3 regions of the Lysinibacillus sp. GJ-1 genome follow, and region 3 is predicted to be linked to each of the others. Evidence: riboswitches for the same ligand, from Rfam matches in the RefSeq annotation. Region 3 holds a riboswitch; each other region holds the start of a gene.
The links. Region 3 has a riboswitch for thiamine pyrophosphate ahead of thiT (energy-coupled thiamine transporter ThiT). Riboswitches for the same ligand answer to the same signal wherever they lie in the genome.
Positions count from the first base shown of each region.

Region 1: another riboswitch for thiamine pyrophosphate. It lies ahead of thiC (phosphomethylpyrimidine synthase ThiC); the one in region 3 lies ahead of thiT (energy-coupled thiamine transporter ThiT).
Region 2: another riboswitch for thiamine pyrophosphate. It lies ahead of LO754_RS11105 (thiamine phosphate synthase); the one in region 3 lies ahead of thiT (energy-coupled thiamine transporter ThiT).

Region 1 covers NZ_CP088912.1:200,486-207,322, forward strand. Annotated here, with positions in the region: gene LO754_RS00920 (hypothetical protein) at 1-625, opposite strand, end outside; gene LO754_RS00925 (methyl-accepting chemotaxis protein) at 876-2,981, shown strand; gene LO754_RS00930 (hypothetical protein) at 3,427-3,594, shown strand; partial or broken gene LO754_RS00935 (AEC family transporter) at 4,039-4,967, shown strand; TPP riboswitch at 5,050-5,164, shown strand; gene thiC (phosphomethylpyrimidine synthase ThiC) at 5,315-6,837, shown strand, end outside.
Region 2 covers NZ_CP088912.1:2,328,663-2,335,499, forward strand. Annotated here, with positions in the region: gene LO754_RS11075 (response regulator transcription factor) at 1-257, opposite strand, end outside; gene LO754_RS11080 (acyl-CoA synthetase family protein) at 677-913, opposite strand; partial or broken gene LO754_RS11085 (ThiF family adenylyltransferase) at 910-1,924, opposite strand; gene LO754_RS11090 (thiazole synthase) at 1,917-2,687, opposite strand; gene thiS (sulfur carrier protein ThiS) at 2,689-2,883, opposite strand; partial or broken gene LO754_RS11100 (FAD-dependent oxidoreductase) at 2,873-3,638, opposite strand; gene LO754_RS11105 (thiamine phosphate synthase) at 3,622-4,242, opposite strand; TPP riboswitch at 4,375-4,473, opposite strand; TPP riboswitch at 4,700-4,808, opposite strand; gene LO754_RS11110 (HEAT repeat domain-containing protein) at 5,412-5,840, opposite strand.
Region 3 covers NZ_CP088912.1:4,075,979-4,082,815, reverse strand. Annotated here, with positions in the region: gene LO754_RS20385 (exonuclease SbcCD subunit D) at 1-238, shown strand, start outside; gene LO754_RS20380 (AAA family ATPase) at 235-3,315, shown strand; gene LO754_RS23555 (hypothetical protein) at 3,418-3,540, opposite strand; gene LO754_RS20375 (magnetosome magnetite crystal formation protein family) at 3,569-3,901, opposite strand; TPP riboswitch at 4,028-4,135, shown strand; gene thiT (energy-coupled thiamine transporter ThiT) at 4,261-4,821, shown strand; gene map (type I methionyl aminopeptidase) at 5,068-5,823, shown strand; gene LO754_RS20360 (hypothetical protein) at 5,851-6,564, opposite strand; gene LO754_RS20355 (polyphosphate kinase 2 family protein) at 6,771-6,837, shown strand, end outside.

The sequences.
Region 1 (6,837 bases), 820 kb from region 3:
TCCCTGCAGGTAAAACAACATTGGAGAATTTTCGCAATGCATTATACTCAGCGCGCGCTTCTGCCACATCTTTATGGAAGCTAATTCGAGAAGCGTTTAACAATTGAATTTTATTAACAACTTTATCAACAGAAGTATTCGGTGTAATTGTTGACGTCAGTATTTTTTGGGTTGCTTCACTTACAAAGGTTTTTTGCGCAGCATTTAACCTATTGTACCAATCTCTCGTTTCAATTACATTTTGATAATAGTTAACAGAAGTAGAGTCAACGGAAGCTAATTTTTCTTCTATTTGTGCAGCTAGTCGACGATAACTTACTCTTGTTTGTTGATGATTGGATAGTGTCCCATAATTCGTTACATATTGCTTTTCAGTTTCTGTTAACGCATTGTACGCCTTTAGTGCAGCTTCTAAGTATGGCTGAAACGAGAAGGATGTATCATTAATATTGGAAATCAACTGGATAACGTTGTTAACGTTAGCATTATAGTAATTATTATATATGTAAGCAGTCTTGGCATGTGCCGAATGATCAGCAGCTGAGGCAGACGTTATAGGTGTTGAATAGATAAGTGAAGGTACTGCTACTAGTGCAAGCAAGGCTAGGTTTCTTTTGTGTTTCATATGGGCAAACCTCCTATATTTTATACTTAATTTTATCATAGCTTAAGGATTTTATATGCATATTTTAGCTGAATAGGTAAAAAGGTCCGATGTTTTTTTAAACTCAATACGTCTTATTTACGACAAATAGGATTGTAAACGGACTTTATTAATTGAAAACTTTACGTTGCTTGGTAAATTCAGTGAAACTTTTATTGTTATACTACCAATGATACATTATGATTATTTTATAAAAATGGAGGTGTTTGTAATGAAAAAATCCAAAAGTATTGCATTAAAGCTCACTTCTTTAATTTTAGGTGTATTTTTAGTATTATTTGTTGCTTATACATTAGTAACTAGCGCTACTCTACATAATCAGAGTGTCGATGATTCAGAAAAGGCAACGTTGCAAAATGCGGAGTTATCTGCTGCAAAAATGAGCGAACGGTTTAAAAAAGCCAATGATACATTACAAACAACAAAACGTATTGTTGAAGCAATGGAAAAAAATGATGCGCTTTCGACAGAAAGTGTAATGGATATACTGAATACGAATTTAACGAATAATAATGATTTACTTGGTGTAGGAGCCGTTATAGAAAATGGTGCGGTAAAAGTAGGACCAACTACTGATACGGCATTAATTGATGTGAAAAATCGCTTTATCCCTTATCTAACTAAAGATGGCAACCAAATCAACACAGATCCTATAGAAGGAATTGATGACCCGAAAGCGGAGGATGATTGGTATCGGATACCAAAAGGAGAAGGGCGTGCTGTATTAACAGAGCCGTATGATTATAATGTGAACGGTAAAACTGTCTCGATGACGACTATTGCTGTGCCACTGTATAACGCTTCTGGTACATATTTTGGCGTATTAACAGCTGATTTATCTATCGATTTTTTAAAGGAATTAGCTGACTCTATACAGCCTGATGGTGGTTATGCAGGCATTATTACAGATCAAGGCATGTTAACGGTCAATAGTATTAACGAAAAGTTAGATGGGACAAATATGCAGGATGCGGTTGATTGGACAAGTATTAGACAATCTATGGATGAAGGAAAAGCGGACAGTCTATATGTAGACTCGAAGCAGCTTGGGGAAAAATCATTTAATGCTTTTGCTCCAATGATGTTAGAGAATATCGATGAAGTATGGTCAGTGCAATTAGTTTTACCTAATTCTAAAATATTAGAAACATATAATAAAATCCTTGTCTTCACGATTGTATCAGCAATTATTATGGTAATTTTAATGGCCGCTGCTAGTGCGATGTTTATATTTAAGCAGTTGAAGCCTTTAAAGGTTTTACGTACATCGATTGAAACAGCAGCAGAAGGCGATTTAACGAAAAAGATAGATGATAAATTTATAAAAGCCGATGAAATTGGTGCTGTTGCATTAGCTTATAATAATATGCTGGATAAGACGAATGATGCCATACATACGGTATTAAATTCTTCAACATTGCTCAATCAATCATCCGACCATGTTCATGAAGCCTTTAATGAAATTGTAGCATCAAGTCAGGAAGTATCTGTCGCAATTAACGAAATAGCGCAAGGTGCATCAAAACAATCAGAGGATACAGAAGAAACGAATTATCGAATGATTGACTTATCTGACCAAATTGACGCCATTACAAGGTTGTCAAAGCAAATGGACGAGCTGTCAATCAAAACACAAACTTCTACAGAGCAGGGCATGAAAGAAGTGGAAAGTTTACGTGACCGAAATGCGGAAACGAATGAAATGAATGGACGTATCCAACGTCAAATGGAATCTTTGTCTAGCAATATTAACAATATCAATCAAATTATTGCATCTATTCAAGGAATAACAGAGCAAACGAATCTATTAGCACTGAATGCAAGTATAGAAGCTGCTCGAGCGGGAGAACACGGCAAAGGCTTTGCAGTAGTAGCAGAGGAAGTGCGTAAACTGGCAGAGCAGTCTAAAAACGAAACAGAAGTTATTAAACAAACGGTCTCTAGCATTCTAGCAGATTCAAAGCAAACGGTATCCGTTATTGCTTCCAATGCAAGCTTAATGCAAGCGCAAAATGAATCGGTACAAAATACAGAGTTAGCTTTTAAGGATAATAACGAGCTATCTCAATCAATTGCAACAGCAATTAATGAACTATTGTCAGAGCTTTCACAAATGTTGGAGCAAAAGGACCAAGCCATTACGGCGATTCAAAGTATTTCTGCCGTTTCAGAGGAAACTGCTGCTTCTGCAGAACAGGTGAGTGCATCAGCCGCAGACCAACAGGCAGAAATGGAAAAGGTCGCAGAATCTATCAACAACATGAACCAAATTTCTAAAGAACTCCAAGAGGTCGTGAATCGATTTAAACTTGCTTAATAAAGAGAGATGGAAATACCCGCGAAGTAGAGAGGTTTACCCGCGGAGCAGGGAGATTTACCCGCGAAGCAAGGAGGTTTACCCGCGAAGCAGGGAGGTTTATCCGCGAAACAAGGTGAAATACCCGCGAAGCAAAGAGGTTTACCCGCGGAGCAGGGAGATTTACCCGCGAAGCAAGGAGGTTTACCCGCGAAGCAGGGAGATTTACCCGCGAAACAGGGTGATACCCGTGAAGCATAGAGGTTTACCCGCGGAGTAGGGTGATACCCGTGGAGCAGAGAGATTTACCCGCGAAATAGAGTGAAATATCCGCGGAACAGGGAGATTTACCCGCGAAACAGGGTGATATCCGCGGAGCAAGGTGATTTACCCGCGGAGCAGGGAGATTTACCCGCGAAGCAAGGTGATTTACCCGCGGAACAAGGTGAAATACCCGCGGAGCAGCGTGATATCCGCGGAGCAAAGTGGTTTACCCGCGGAGCAAGATGAAATACCCGCGAAGCAGGGAGGTTTACCCGCGGAGCAGAGAGATTTACCCGCGAAGCAGGGAGGTTTACCCGCGGAGCAGAGAGATTTACCCGCGAAACAGGGTGATACCCGCGGAGCAAGGTGATTTCCCCGCGAAGCAGAGAGGTTTATCCGCGAAACAAGGTGAAATACCCGCGAAGCAGGGTGATATCCGCGGAGCAAAGTGGTTTACCCGCGGAGCAAGATGAAATACCCGCGAAGCAGGGAGGTTTACCCGCGGAGCAGAGAGATTTCCCCGCGGAGCAGGGAGATTTCCCCGCGGAGCAGGGCGATTTATCCGGGAAATAGGGAGGTTTACCCGCGAAGCAGAGTGATTTACCCGTGAAGCAGGGTGATACCCGTGAAGCAAAGAGATTTACCCGCGAAGCAAGATTAAATACCCCAAAGCAAAGCAAAAACCTACAAACATAAAAAGGAGCTGTCCTAGCAAGGGGCAGTTCTTTTTTATGTAAACTTATACTAGCGGGGGAGCATTGACCCATGTCGTGAACAGTTTTACTATAGAAAGAGATGAAAGGGGGTCACCTCCATGATGTATCTCGGTATGATTTTCTTTAAAATAGTTGCCCCTATTTTAGTGTTGCTTGTACTTGGTGCATTTTTACAAAAGAAATTTTCTTTTAATTTAAAAGCATTATCTCAGCTCATTACGTATTGTTTTATGCCAGCTGCGGTATTTGTGAATTTATATGAAACAAGTGTGGAGTTATCAGTGCTGGGGGAAGTGGCATTATTTATTGTGCTCTTTATCGGCAGTCAAATGGTGCTTAGTCATTTTTTAGCGAAGGGGCTTGGTCTAGCGAAAACAGAGACGGCAGTGTTTAAAAATAGTGTTGTCCTAATTAACTCCGGCAACTATGGTATTCCAGTTGCACAAATGATTTTTGCAACGCAGCCCATTGGGGTGGCAATCCAAGTGATTCTCGTTATTTTTCAAAATATGACGACCTATACATATGGTTTATATAATTTAATCTCTTCGACTAAATCAGGGATGGCGATCATAAAGGACTTCCTGAAAATGCCTATTATTCATGCCCTTATAATAGGCGTGGCAATGAATTTTTTTAATATTGGCATTCCACAATTTATCCGTATTCCAATTGACCACGTAGCTGATGGCTTTATTGCCGTAGCGCTTATTACACTGGGTGCACAACTATCACAGCTTGAAATCAAGTCCATGTTCAATAAAACGGTGTTTGTTAGCTGCATTACACGTCTAGTAGTAGTACAGCCGTTGCATTGCTTATTATTTTTGTCCTCGGTTTAGATGGTGTTGTCGCTCAGTCACTCTTCATTGCAAGTGCATTTCCGACCTCACGCAATAGCTCTAGCTTGGCATTAGAATATGATGTTGAGTCGGCAACTGCTGCGCAAACGGTTCTTTTTTCCACGATTGTTAGCTGTCTAACAGTAACAATTGTCATTTATCTAGCAGAACTGCTATTTACGTAATTACTCGAGGATAATAGCAAGATAAATCTAATTATAACTTCCATCTATTAGAAAAATCTGTTACACTATCATCAAACTTAATAGCTATAACTAGGGGAGTCCGATGAGTCGGGCTGAGAGGGAAACGCATAGAGGTTTCTTGACCCTTTGGACCTGATCTGGCTCATACCAGCGTGGGAAAGTTAATGAACATCGCACTCCTAGAATTTTTTGCGATAAATAAACCTTACATGTACAGCCGGATCCAATATTTTTGGATTCGGCTTTTTTATTTGTAATGCTACCTATTGGCGTGAGCTAGATTCGGTCCTTTTTGAAAATTTATGGAAAAGGGAGCGGAATAGTATATGACAACAGTTAGCGAAAAGAACATTACCATTATGACAAGTTTTGACGGAAGTAAAAAAGTATATGTAGAAGGAACACGCCCAGATATTTTAGTACCGATGCGTGAAATTCAGCTAAGCCCAACAACGGGTAGTTTTGGAGAAGAAGATAATGCACCAGTACGTGTTTATGATACGAGCGGTCCTTATACGGATCCAACTTACAAAGTGGATATTACAAAAGGTTTACCTGCATTGCGTAGTGCGTGGATAAAAGAACGTGGAGATGTAGAGGAGTACGAAGGGCGGACGATTAAACCAGAGGATAATGGCTTCCGCAAAGCAGACGACCCTCGTATGAAGGAAAACGTTTTTCCGGAGCTTTCCCGAAAACCATTACGTGCAAAAAAAGGTCGCAACGTGACACAACTGCATTATGCAAGACAAGGGATTATTACCCCGGAAATGGAATTTGTAGCGATTCGTGAACATGTAGAACCAGAATTTGTACGTGCAGAAATTGCTGCAGGACGTGCCATTATGCCATCCAATATTAATCATCCAGAGGCAGAGCCGATGATTATTGGCCGAAACTTTCATGTCAAAATTAATGCCAATATTGGTAATTCGGCTGTTTCTTCCTCTATAGCAGAGGAAGTTGAAAAAATGACATGGGCTACACGATGGGGCGCAGATAATATAATGGACCTATCTACTGGCAAGCATATTCATACAACCCGCGAATGGATTATTCGGAATGCAGCTGTACCTGTAGGAACTGTGCCAATTTATCAGGCACTCGAAAAGGTCAATGGTGTAGCCGAGGATTTAACATGGGAAGTGTATCGTGATACGTTGATCGAGCAAGCTGAACAAGGGGTGGATTACTTTACGATTCATGCAGGCGTGTTGCTTCGTTATGTACCACTCACAGCTAATCGCGTAACGGGCATTGTGTCGCGTGGTGGTTCGATTATGGCGCAATGGTGCCTATTCCATCACCAAGAAAACTTCTTATATACTCATTTTGAAGAAATTTGTGAAATTATGAAAACGTATGATGTTGCTTTTTCATTAGGGGATGGTTTACGCCCAGGTTCAATTGCTGATGCCAATGATGAGGCACAGTTTGCGGAGCTTGATACGTTAGGAGAGTTAACGCAAATTGCATGGAAGCACGATGTACAAGTAATGGTAGAGGGACCTGGGCACGTACCGATGCATCTCATTAAAGAAAATATGGACAAACAATTGGAAGTTTGCAAAGAAGCACCTTTTTACACATTGAGGCCTCTTACAACGGATATCGCGCCAGGCTATGACCATATTACATCTGCCATTGGCGCAGCGATGATTGGCTGGTTTGGCACAGCGATGCTATGTTATGTGACACCGAAGGAACATTTAGGCTTACCAAATCGAGAAGATGTTCGTGTAGGGGTCATTACCTATAAAATTGCGGCACACGCGGCTGACTTAGCGAAAGGGCACCCTGGGGCACAACAAAGAGATGATGCGCTATCCAAAGCGCGATTTGAGTTCCG
Region 2 (6,837 bases), 1.7 Mb from region 3:
TCTGTTTCCATATCGTTTGCTGTGAGCATGATTACGGGTATAGTACTGTTTCTTTTCACTTCGCACAGCAAGTCTAGTCCGTTCCCATCAGGCAAATTAATGTCCAATATCAACAAATCAAAGTTAGTATTAGATAACTGCATTTTTGCCGATTGAATACTGTGAAATGGCAGAACATCCATTTCACTCCCTTGCAAAGCAAGAGCAATACCATTTGACAATGCCTTGTCATCTTCAACAATCATAATTTTATACAAATACTCACCTTCCTTCAGAGCGAAGTTATGGATTTTCGCTCCTCGAGCATTAAATTGCGCCCTACCACTTCAAAAATATTTTATCGGGTAGTACATATAAAAGTTTACCATGTTTGTATCTTCTCTCGCTTGCTGGATTATTATCCTTAGCAATACTGCTGATATGATTGAAAGAGTAAATGGATATGCTTTATTAGCATTTGTTCAATTGACCTGTCCCTCGCTAGCTGTTCGAAATTATTAGGTTGAAAACGTTGAAATACAAAATGTGTTGATTGTACATAAAAAAACCTCCTCTAAGTTTTCATTTTTATACTAACTTAAAAGAGGTATTAAAAATAATTTAAACTAGCTTAAATACACGGCTAAGGTCGCCGTCTTTCATCTTTTATCGACAATATTGTTGCTTGTTCGTTTTTTCAATAGCCCTTCATCCCAATATTATCTCTGACGATGACTTCCCCAATAGATATGCTATCATGTGATACTTCATCGCCTAACTCATCAACAATTTTCACGTTCGTACCAATTATTGCATTATCTACTTTTGCTATTAAACGATAGTTTTCTTGGTCAGGTAAATCTTGAAAATGAGGTCCATTACACGAAATCGTACTTGCCCTCGGAAATATGGAACATTTTATACCTATCCTCATCCAAAATATTGATGATAGATTTTCTTCGCTTCTACAATATCATTCGTTCCATGAATTAATACACGTCCATCCCGAAAAAGAATAATCTGATTTTGATTAACTTGAAAATGAATTAAAAATGGATTTGACTTCAAATGTTGAACATGTGGAGCCAGGTTCTTTTCAAACTCAATAATATTAACTAACTTTGGTTTTGCAGGACGAATTTGAACCGTATTACGACCGCATAGTACTGCAACCTTGGTTATTGATTCTTTCGTTAAATATGGATAGGTTGGGTTTAATCCACAAGTCAAACATGTAGACTTTTTTAAACTTTTTACATTGATCTTTGTTTGCTCGTTTTTCCACAAATCAAATGCCAATAATTCTTTTCGGATTGCTTCCCAATCTTCCACTAAGATTTTCAATGCTTCTACCATTTGATGTGACACAACTTGCGTAACTGTAGGTGCAATAATTCCTACAGTATCACAAGTTGTCCCTCCGAATAAAGGAATGATTTCCATCAAACAGTGTAGGCAAGGTGTTTCATGCGGCAAAATGGTATATGTAATACCATAGCTACCTACACATGCTCCGTAAATCCATGGAATTTCATACTTGACTGCAAAATCATTTAGTAAGAAACGTGTTTCAAAATTATCTGTTGCATCGATGATTAGATCTACATCTTGAAACGCAAAAAGTTCAGATGACGAAATGTCTAGAACAAACGCTTCAATCAGCACATCACGATTAATTTTCTCTAATCTTTGTTTTGCAGCAACAGCTTTTGGCAAATGTTGAAACACATCTTCTTCACTGTATAGTTGTTGGCGTTGTAAATTTGACCAATCTACATAATCTCGGTCCACTATGGATAACTTACCTATTCCAGCACGTACAAGTATTTCGGCATTGCTACTACCTAATGCTCCTGCTCCAACAATAAGTACGTGTTTTTGTTGAATTTTTTTCAACTTGTCCTATAAATGAAAATAGTTCTTGTCTTGAATAGCGATTAATCAATAATACTCATCCCCTGTGAAGGACTACTAGCTTGAGCCCGCTCTTTTTTCTCTATAATTCCTGCTTCAAAACCTAGTCTACCTGCATGAATTGCTAGTTTCATAGCTTCTGCCATCTGCACTGGATTCTTCGCACCAGAAACTGCTGAATTTAGCAAGACTGCATCCGCACCTAGTTCAAGAGCAAGTGCTGCATCAGACGGAGTACCTATACCTGCGTCTACAATAACAGGTACTGTCGCTTGTTCAATGATAACTTGTAAATTATATGGATTTAAAATTCCTTGTCCTGAACCAATTGGCGACGCACCTGGCATAATGGCATGAACCCCAAGTTCTTGTAATTTCCGAGTAAGAACGACATCATCTGAAGTATACGGTAGTACAATAAACCCTTTTGCTAAAAGCATTTCACATGCACGATATGTTTCTAATGGATCAGGCAATAATGTATCATCACACCCGATTATTTCAACTTTCACCATATCGCATAACCCAGATGCTTTTGCTAGTTTAGCAATACGTACTGCTTCCTCAGCTGTTTTCGCACCAGCAGTATTTGGTAATAATCGATAGTTTGATAAATCTATTTTATCTAGCAAATTAGGCTGGGATGGTTCAAAAATATTCATACGACGCACAGCAAATGTTAAAATTTCAGCTTCTGATGCTTCTATTGCTCCTTTTTGAATATCAAAATCTGAAAATTTCCCTGTTCCTAGTAATAATCTTGAAGTAAATGTATATGGTCCAATTTGATACATGTTAACCCCCTCCGACAAATGTAACAATCTCAATAGAATCAGTAGACTTAACCACTGTCGAATAATTTTCTTTTTTCAAAATTACGCCGTTTTGTTCGACAACAACTATTTTTTCCTGAAGCCCTAAGTGAATCAATAAGCTCTCAATTGTTTTCACATGGTCTGGAACTTCCATCCTATTTCCATTAATAAACATAGTGTTTCACCATTAAATCTGACATATATTCTCCTACGAATGGGCTTAGCAATATGCTATAACGATAATGTCCTGTTGATACAAATTGCCCTTGAATTGTCGAATGTACTTCCATATAACTTCTGCCTCCATTTCGAAATCCTGCCCATGTTCGGTCCCAACTCGCATCTTGTAGGGCTGAAACAATAGAAAATGCCTTTTGTAATATGTCTACAATACTCATTGCTTTAACATCTCTTGATATGAATTTGGCTCTATCGTTGCACCAGTGACGTATTTACTATAACGTTTTGATACAATATAAAATCGTTTTAAAAATATAGGAGCATTAAGTAATGGGCAATTACTTTTTAAGGAAATCACTTCCATTTGGTTCAAAATTTCTTAATTCTTCTGAAAAAAGCAACAATGTTTCTTCTCCAGCTGATACTTGCCAAAAGCGAATTTGTTGATACGTTCAAATTCTTCTTCTGAATTTGCAATCCTGTATATTCCTTTCACTTTGTACCCTATATCAATACCTGTTTTTGCACGGATTTTTTCGGCTACTTTTGGAAATAATGTTCGACTTTTTCTTACCATTTCATACAAAAGATCGTCATCCCATTGTGCTGAACCCCTAGTAATCCAGCAGCTACATGTGAAGCACCCTCTGCAATTACCTTTTTCTCAAGAATTACTACGTGTAAAACGCGTTCAGCAAGTCAATGTGCGATTGTACTACCGATGATGATCATACTATCGAAACTTTTCATCTTCCCACTCCTTAAGTTGACGAGCATATTCTTTTACCTTTTCAATAGGGTCATTTGCCTGCCAAATTCCTGACATCACTGCAATTCCTGAAACTCCTGACGCACATACTTCTTTTGTATTTTGCGGAGTGATTCCACCGATAGCAATCACAGGAATAGATACAGTGCTTACAAGCTGTTGTAATAATTTTGTTCCACGACAAGCGATTCCTTTCTTACTTTCTGTATCAAAAATATGTCCATAGAGTAACCAATCTACTTTTGTATTTGTAGCCTCTTCAAGAGAGTGAATAGATGCACCAATTTTAAGATTTGAGAACTTCTCACTTGCGATAGCTACAGGAATACTACGATAACCTATTTGCACATGAGAAACATCCGCAGCAAGTGCAACATCGATTCGATCATTAATCACAATCTTTTGTAATGGAAAGCCTGCATATTTTAATTTTCTTATACAATCAAAGAGTTCAGAAGCAGTGCAACTTGGCTCACGAATATGCAAATAGCTTATATAGGGTTCAAACTTAGTTACAAAATGGACCACTTCATGTAGTGAATGCTGGCCATCTGTAATGATATGGAGCGCTATTTTTTTATTCATTTCTTAAATCATCCTATTCTTTCATATCTAAAATAGAAATTAAGTTGTTGTTCACTTCCTTTCATTATAATTCCATACAAAAAGCCACCCCTCAAGCATAGAGAAGTGGCTATAAATCTTGTACATTGAAGTACAAAAAGTAAGCCACTTCCCTTCGCTAGTATGATCTAGATCAGGTTCAAAGAGTTGAGTTTCCTCTCTCAGCACATCCGTGCACCCCTAGTGGTCTTTTCAATATTCAATTAAAATGTTATAGCAAATAAAGTGAAACTTCCATCAAGCGGGACTTCTTCATCCCCACTTGATGGTTAGTCGAACCAATCGGCTCTTACAGGCAGTTATCCCCCATCTTTCTTCTTCGCTTCTCTCAATCTTTAGATGAGGGTTATACAGCCCGTTAATGAAAGATAAAAAAGCCCTTGCTTCCACAATAAGGAAACAAGGACTTGTATAATAGACAATATCCTATCTGCTTCCCTACGCCAGCATAATCTAGATCAGGTAAAAGGATCATGAGCTTACGGCTCTACTCTCAGCTGGCAACACCAGCTCTCCTAGCAATTATTGTATGAAATTACAAATTAAAGTATAGCACTACCGATTTAATTGTTCAATAATGTATTATTAGAATAAAATCAAATCTTTATACTGCAAAAGCTGACTCATTAAAACACAGGGCTCAGCTTTAAATTCATAGAAATCTATTTTTAAGAAAAGATGTTAGTTTAATTATGGATTATGTTGCAACAGTGCGCTATGCAAATCATGTCATTGTTTAGCTATAAATGATTCATAAATGCATTAACTATAAGGATTGTTCCTACCCTTGTTAATGCTTTTTTCAGTTGTTATGTAAACGATTATTACAAGTTTTGGAACAGAGGTTGATAGACAGGATTGTTCTTGTTCTGCAATCGGGCCATTTTCTTGAGTAACACATTTAAAGAAAATCGTTATGGAGCTAAGAAATTGTGCAGATTTTTACTTAAAATAAAGGAGCAGGTTAAGTTAATAAGTTGTTTGTTTTATCATTAAATAAGAAGGATAATCAATAGAAGAAGTAATTCAATTTAATATTAGTTTCGATGAACCGCAGCGTAAGATAAGAAAAAGCCATTCCCTCCACAATCGGAGAGAATGACTTGCTTTCATAAGTCGTAAAACTATTGTTACAATTTTGCCCAACGTTCCTCTAACCAGTTCATAAATTCTGCACCTTTGTCGCCTTCATACGCATCAAAGACATCTAAACGCATACGTTTTAGTTTATCCGCAAAATCTGCCACTGTATGGTCCTTTGGCAAGCTCTTTTTAACCCGTAGGAAAATTTTGTCTGTTCCTTTGATAATATCAAAACGTGCAGGTGATGGTTTCTCTACGTCCTCGCCAAGCGCCACAAGTGCTTCATAGGCTGCTAATTGGACCTTGTTGACAGTATCATGTTCCATACGATTTTTTAATATATCTATGATTTTGTCATGTTGATAAGCCGATAATATTTCGACTGCGGCTAAACGCTCTCGCCAGCTAGACGTATAATAGGCCTGTTTTTTTAATGTTTCATACTGCTCAGGTAATGCTGTTTCAAATTGTTTCAAGTGAGTGCACCTCTTTTTTTCACTAGAGGAAAAATGAATTCTTCTTCTGCTTTTCTTATTATACATTGTCTTGGTGAAAATAGCGATGAATCGCTGGTAAACACATATATATATATATAATGGAAACTAACTATATTAAGGTGAACCGTATCATAATTATGTACTATTCTTTATAGATTTGCCTTTCTTTTTAAACGAACGAAGGCTTTAGTTTAAGAAGAAATATGGTTATGATTTTCCACAATCGTGCGCTTTTCTAGAGTTACGAGAAAAGCCTAATTTCTCAATTTTAATGCGAGAAACGGGGCTTTTTTATATTTACTTATAGGGCAAATTGCCAAATAACTAACTTTATCAATAATTCTCACCAATTTTGGTTTAATTAAGTGTATCAAGTTACAATCTGTGATATCCTCCATTACAATTCATTTAAAACAGAGATAACGTTTGTTGTTCCAATTCCTCAGTTAATAGGTAAAATCTCCTTTTCTGCTTAAACTTCACTTCACAAAATTACTTTGCATAGTTTACGACATACTCATTGCACAATCTTATTAAATCGAGGTATGAATGTATATTTATTTAGTAACAGTTTAGAAGTAGTTGGGGCAGCAACAGGGCTAATCACTAAATCAATGAACGATAAACGTTGCTGTCATAATGTTTATAGACTATGGAACATATTTCATGATATACTGTGAAAACGATGCAAAGTATAACAACAGCTAGGACGGAAATCCCATAACATCAACCTTCTACAGGTTTTTTCATATTTTTGAACTGTGCAAGATATAGCATATTAATGCTTTGTTTTGGGGCGATTTGGGGCTGAATTGGGGCTAAAAATATTGCTTGGCAGCGTATAAATGGGAATAGATAATGTATTTTAAAAATAAAGTATATTGAAATAATGTTATTAGTCTGAATATATGAACCAAAGAAAAGAGCATGTTTTGAAAAAAATAAACAAGACATGCTCTTCTTGTGTTAAATTCGG
Region 3 (6,837 bases):
ACCGATGGAGCGAATCCGTACTGTTTTTCCACATGCAATGCATATTGAACGTAAAGCATCACGAATACAAGTAGCCCAAGAAATACAAGCTGTTGAAACGGAAAAAGTAGAGGATATTGACTTGTTTCGTGGATTTTATGCAGATGTTTTGGGCGATCAACCTGATCCAGAAACCGAGCGTTTGTTTTTAGAGATGCTACAAGAATTATTAGATGAGGAACGGGAGGCAGTGCGATGAAACCACTCAAGTTAACGATTACTGCTTTCGGTCCATATAAACATACAGAAGTGATTGATTTCCAACAGCTTGGAGAGTACCGTTTATTTGCTATTTCAGGCAAAACAGGCGCTGGGAAAACAACGATTTTTGATGCGATTTGTTATGCGTTGTATGGTGCAGGAAGTGGTGAAGATCGTCAGGATACAGCTATGCTTCGGAGTGGCTTTGCTGCGGATGATGTTTACACCGCAGTAGAATTGGTATTTGAAATGCGCGGTAAAGTGTATCACATTTTACGCCAACCAGGTCATATTAAAGCAAAAAATAAAAGTGTCACTGGAAGAAAAGTTGAATTAGCAGAAATAAAGGATGGTAAATTTGACTTTAGTATAGTGGAGAAGCAGCAAACAAATGAAGTAGATAAAAAACTGCTTGAAATTATAGGGCTAACAAAAGATCAGTTTAGTCAAATTGTGATGTTGCCCCAGGGGGAATTTCGCAAATTATTAACTTCTGATTCCTCCAATAAAGAAGTCATTTTACGTAAAATTTTTAAAACAGATCGTTTTAATGCAATGACCAAAAAACTAGATATCAAAAGAAAAGAAGCAGAAAAGGATGTCGAGCGTGCCCAGCAATTGAAAGAACATTTACTTGGACAAATTGCAGGTGCATTACCACAACGGTCATCAACACTATTTATTTGTATAAGCAATAATACGGATAATATGCATCAACTAAAAAATGCCCTTGAAGAAGAGCAATTCTTTTATAATGCTAGTATCCAAACGGAACAGGTTCGCTATGAAGAAGCCTATGCGCATCATCAAAAGGAACAAGAATATTACAGTATGGCGAAAGCGCTGAACGAGCAGTTCGAACAACAGGAGCAACGACAAGCCCATTTGCAAATGCTGTTACAACAACAACATTTATATACAGCGAAGGAACAGGAAATACAATTAGCTGAACAAGCGGAGCGTCTTCTTACTTTTGAACAACAGTGTGTAGAATTACGGACAGAACAAAATCATAAGGAACAACTTTATCAGCAAGCGACAATAAATCATCAAAACGCTTTAGCACAACTAGCAATAGCCCAGCAATTATTTTCAGAGGAAGAAGCGAAAGAACCAGTGCGTCAGCAAATATTGCAACAAGAAATGCAGCTATTAGCGCTGTTACCAAAGTTTGAGGCATTTGAGCATAATCAGCAACAACTAGAAATAACGCAACAACTTGTTGATAATGCTAAACGTGCAGTAGCAGATAATCTAAACATTTTAGAAAAAGAGCAAACCCAACTTCAAGAGTTAACAACAACCATTGAGCAATATGAAAAACAAATGGAGCCCTATGCGGGTTATTTAGAACAACTTCCTAAGCTTAAAGAACAAGTCACATTATTAGCTCAATTGGAAAAATATGAGCAAGCGAGTGAGCTAGCTGAGCAAGCGTTTCAAAGGGCGCAACAGCTCTATCAAGAAAGTAATAAAGCGCTACAGACTAAGGAACAACAATGGATTACCAGTCAGGCAAGTATTTTAGCAGCCAAGTTAAAAGATGGCGATGCTTGTCCAGTTTGTGGCAGTACAACACACCAATTAACACATAGTGAGCCACTAGCAGTCGTGGATGAAGTGGAGCTGGAAACAATCCGCGCGACAGCTCATGCAAATGAGAGAAATTATTACGAAAAAGAAGCAACAGTCAAAACAACAAAGCAATTGCTTCAAGAGGTGGCTGAACAGGTAGAAGCTAGCCATATATCACTAGCTGATCGAGTAGATCTTACAACTTCATTACAATTCATTGAGCAACAAGTTACTGTTTTAAAAATCGTTAACGATCAACTATCTATCGCACGGACTAAGCTAAAAGAGCAACTGGCAAGAAATGAACAATTACAACACAAACAAGTCCAGTTAGAGCACTATTTTGCCGAGCAGTCGAAAGAATTAATTAAACAGCAAGCAATTGTAGAAGAACAACAAAAGTACATTCCTGAACATGTAAAGTCATTGCAACAATTAAAGCAAACAATGGAAGATATAAAATCGCAAAAGAATGCATTACAAGCAGCATGGAACGCGAGCCAGCATAATCTACAAGCAACAAAAGAAGCGTCACATAAAGCAGCTATAGCAGAAGAACTGGCAAAAAAAGCCTATGAGGAATTGCAAAACAAACTGAATGAAAAACGAGAACAATTTGTCACAAGCATGAACAATGTAGGTTTTACAACATATGAAGCATATGCGGCGGCAAAGCGAAGTGTTGTACAAATCGAGGAATTACGTAAAGCGTGCCGGGATTACGCTTTACAACAGCACTCTTTACAGCAACAAATCTTAGATGGAGCACAACATCTTGAAGGAAAAGAGAAGCAAAATTTAACGATATTAGAAGACAAGCTTGAGATGCTGCGAGCTACATCTGAAGAAGCATTTAAAATATTGCAACAGACGAAAAATTATGCAACAGCATGTGCTGACTTTATTGTTAAAGTTGATGAAACGGCGAGGGAAATGCGGATACTCGAAAAAGAAGCTGGCCGTGTAAAAGAACTTTACACCGTGTTGAATGGTCAAAATCCCAAGAAATTGTCATTTGAGCGTTATATTCAAATCAATTATTTAGATAAGATTACAGCAGCAGCCAATCTTCGTTTATTCCATTTATCAAATGGACAGTTTGAATTGCGGCGCTCTGATCGCTTGGAGAAGCATGCCAAGCAAAGTGGGTTAGGGTTAGATGTGTATGATGCTTATACGGACCAATTAAGAGATGTAAAAACATTATCTGGTGGGGAGAAGTTTAATGCATCATTAAGTCTTGCATTAGGTATGGCAGATGTTATTCAAAGCTTCCAAGGAAATATTCAGATTGAAACGATGTTTATCGACGAGGGCTTTGGTTCTTTAGATGAGGAAGCGTTAAATAAAGCAATTGATACGTTAATTGATTTACAAGATTCAGGAAGAATGATTGGTGTTATTTCACATGTAGCCGAGTTAAAAGCCGCAATGCCAGCCGTTTTACATGTTGAAAAAACGTTAAGTGGGCATAGTACAACACACTTTGAAGTAAAGTAGTGCCAGTCACCCAAACAATTCTAAATAAAACCCACTTGCACTGTGTGGTGTAAGTGGGTTTTGTGTGCCAGTCACTCAAACAATTAAAAGAAGTCAGTGCACCTATTTTCTGCGTGTTGATACGTAAGGTGTTGTCCCTTTTTTTGCAGCAACTACTTTTTTGACAATAGGAATGACAATAGGTGCAAATTTTATAGCGGTTTTCACTACTTTTGATACTTTCATGAATACGACATCTCCTTAGTACTAAATTTTAACGTATAACTCGTACAGCTTGCACAATATTCCAAATAACAATACCTAATGATACGAGTAAATAAATTGCAAATGAAGCAAACCAAATGATAATGAATGTATTCCCATTTGAAGAAGGATCAAACGTGTTCAATGACATTGAAGAAAATATAGAGATAGCAAAGAAAATGATACCCAAGACTAACGGAATCAAGTGAGAAATAAGTGCTCGAATGGAATGTCTTTTGACTTCACTATCTTTTGAAACAAAGTAAACGACTAATGGAACGACAAATGGTGCAATAAAAACACTGAGATAACTAAACGCAGATAAAACTTTTTGATTCTCCATAATTGTTCCTCCCTTTTTAATATTTACGCATAGAAAGCGTAAAAGTTTCAAAAAAATAATTGAGGAAAAGGTTGTAATACCAAAGGTGTTTGCGTACAATGAGGGTGTTCAATAAAAATGAGATGTAACGACCACAAGGGGAGCTGATGATGTCAGCTGAGACTGGGCACGTAATGCCTTTACTCTTTGAACCTGTAAGTTAACACTTGCGTAGGGATGTGGATAGAAACCGACACTTTTACGATGTGAGGCTCTGTCCTGGCATCGTTTTTTTATGCCGGATTGAGGTGCACATCCAAATAATTGTTTTCTATTCCTGCTCTTGTATCCTACATCGGAACAAAGGAGAGAATAATAGTATGGACAAAAAAAGATTACTCATGCTGGTGGAGATTGCAATTTTTGCAGCGGTAGGGCTTGTGCTCGATCAAGTTTCTTTTAAAGTATGGGCACAAGGTGGCTCGGTAAGTTTAGTCATGATACCAATTATTTTAATGGCATTTCGTTGGGGTCTTTTGTCAGGGCTTACAACAGGTCTATTAATTGGTGTGCTACAAACAATGTTTGGTGCTTATATTGTGCATTGGCTTCAAGGATTACTAGATTATGGGGTAGCCTTTACTGTAGTAGGTTTAGCGGCAATCGTTCGTGAACCTGTATTAAAAGCCGCAACAGCACTCAACAAAAAGAAAATGGCTCTGTACATAGTGATGGGAACAGTGTTAGCTGGTTTTTTACGCTATCTTGCACACACGATTGCAGGTGCAGTATTCTTTGCGGAGTATGCGGGCGATCAAAATGCATGGATTTATTCAATTATTTATAATGGAACATATATGCTACCAGCAACTATTTTAACAGCTATTGTCGGTGTTCTATTATTTACAGCAGCGCCACAATTAATGCAACGAAAATTATAAATGAATGGAAATAGTATGCTAAGAATCACTTAGTATACTATTTTTTTTATATCGAGAACAATCAGTTTAAATGAACTGTAGAGAAAGGCTGTTTTAATGTCTAAAGACTTTTAAAATCGTCTGTTTTTTCTATGAGTAGCACTTATGAAATTCTATTGGCATAGAATAATTAAAGCTTTTGGCGTTATGCACATAAAAAGTTATGTTATATTAAAGAGTAGATATTAGATGAAAGGGACGTTAAAAATGATTGTAAAAACCCAAGAAGAAATTGAAGCCTTTAAAAAAATTGGTCGCATTTGTGCGGAAATTCGTGAGGCGATGAAAGCAGCTACAAAACCTGGTGTGACAACACTTGAATTAGATGAAATTGCAGGACGCATGTTTGCTGAAGCAGGAGCTATTTCAGGTCCTAAGGGAGAGTATGATTTCCCAGGCTACACTTGTATTAGTGTCAATGAAGAAGTTGCCCATGGTATTCCAGGACAACGTATTATTAAAGAGGGAGATATTGTTAATATTGATGTATCTGGCTCTTTAAATGGTTACTTTGCAGATACAGGTATTTCTTTTGTAGTAGGCGAAGGTTATGAGGATAAAGAAAAACTTTGCCGCGTAGCAAAAAGCGCTTTTGATCGTGCAATGACAAAAGTAAAAGCTGGTTCGAAATTAAACCAAATTGGGAAAGCGGTAGAGCGTGAGGCTTATGCCAATGACTTAACAGTTATTATGAACTTAACGGGTCATGGATTAGGTCGTTCATTGCATGATGAACCAAACCACATTTTAAACTATTATGATGCGTGGGATTCAACAATTATGAAAGAAGGCATGGTGTTAGCTGTAGAGCCATTTATTTCAGCAAAAGCAGAGCATATCGTTGAAGCTGGTGATGGCTGGACATTTATCACGCCTGATAAATCTTTAGTTGCCCAAATTGAGCATTCGATTATTGTAACAAAAGACAAACCAATCATTTTAACTTCATTAGATGAGCAATAAGACGAAATAAAAAACCTGCTTACCGATTTATTTTTGGTAAGCAGGTTTTTTTTTGACGAATAGAATACCAACAACAAGTACCCCACATAAAAATAAGGCTGCTGTCGTCACAAGCAACTCGTCAAGATGATTATGAAATGCAATGCCAACGAATGCCCAAATGAAAACGCTAGGATAGACAATATCAAAATGATGATAACGTATATGTAAGGCAATCACGACACCAATTGTCAGTAAAATAACTGCCCAAAGTGGATTGCTAAGACCAAAGCCATTCCATTCATAAGAAGTTAACGTAAAACTCGTATTTGTCATCAATAAAAATGTAGACCAAGCAAAGTAAAGTGAAATCGGAAGGCGGCCAGATAATGCATTATTGGAATGTGAGTACGTATTGTAAAGGAAAAATAAGTATAGTACTAACATTACTGTACAGATGAAAAATACTATGAATAATTCATAATGCCAAAATAAAATAGAAATCGCTTGTAAAATACATACATTGCTAAAGAGAACAGTCTGTTTTATAGTTGTCTTTTTAAAATTCATAACTAACCAATAAGCGAGCAAAATGTAAATGACTATCCATATCATATAACTAATATTAATAGGTGCAAACATTACGGGAAAACGATTTGAGATTTCTAACGAAGATTGACCATTTATTTTTATAAAATAGGATGAAAAGGTTAGGATGAGTGAGACAATATACGTTATTGTCATTAAAATAAACTTAGGCAAGGTTTCCTCTCCCTTCGTGTTAAATTGTATAGGGAAAAGACAAATAAGTATAGGACTGTCACAGAATATCTATTTTATTATAGCGGAAAATCCTTACAATGTATCAAGTGAATTTGTTGAAATTATCTACAATTTACCATTTGGATATGCATCCAAATACTTCTTTAGTACAATAGAAATATCCAATTTGAAGGAGTGGAATTTTAATGACCCAAAATCTAAAAAATCTTGACCTATCGATTGAACTAGATAAAAAAATGTATAAAAAGAAAT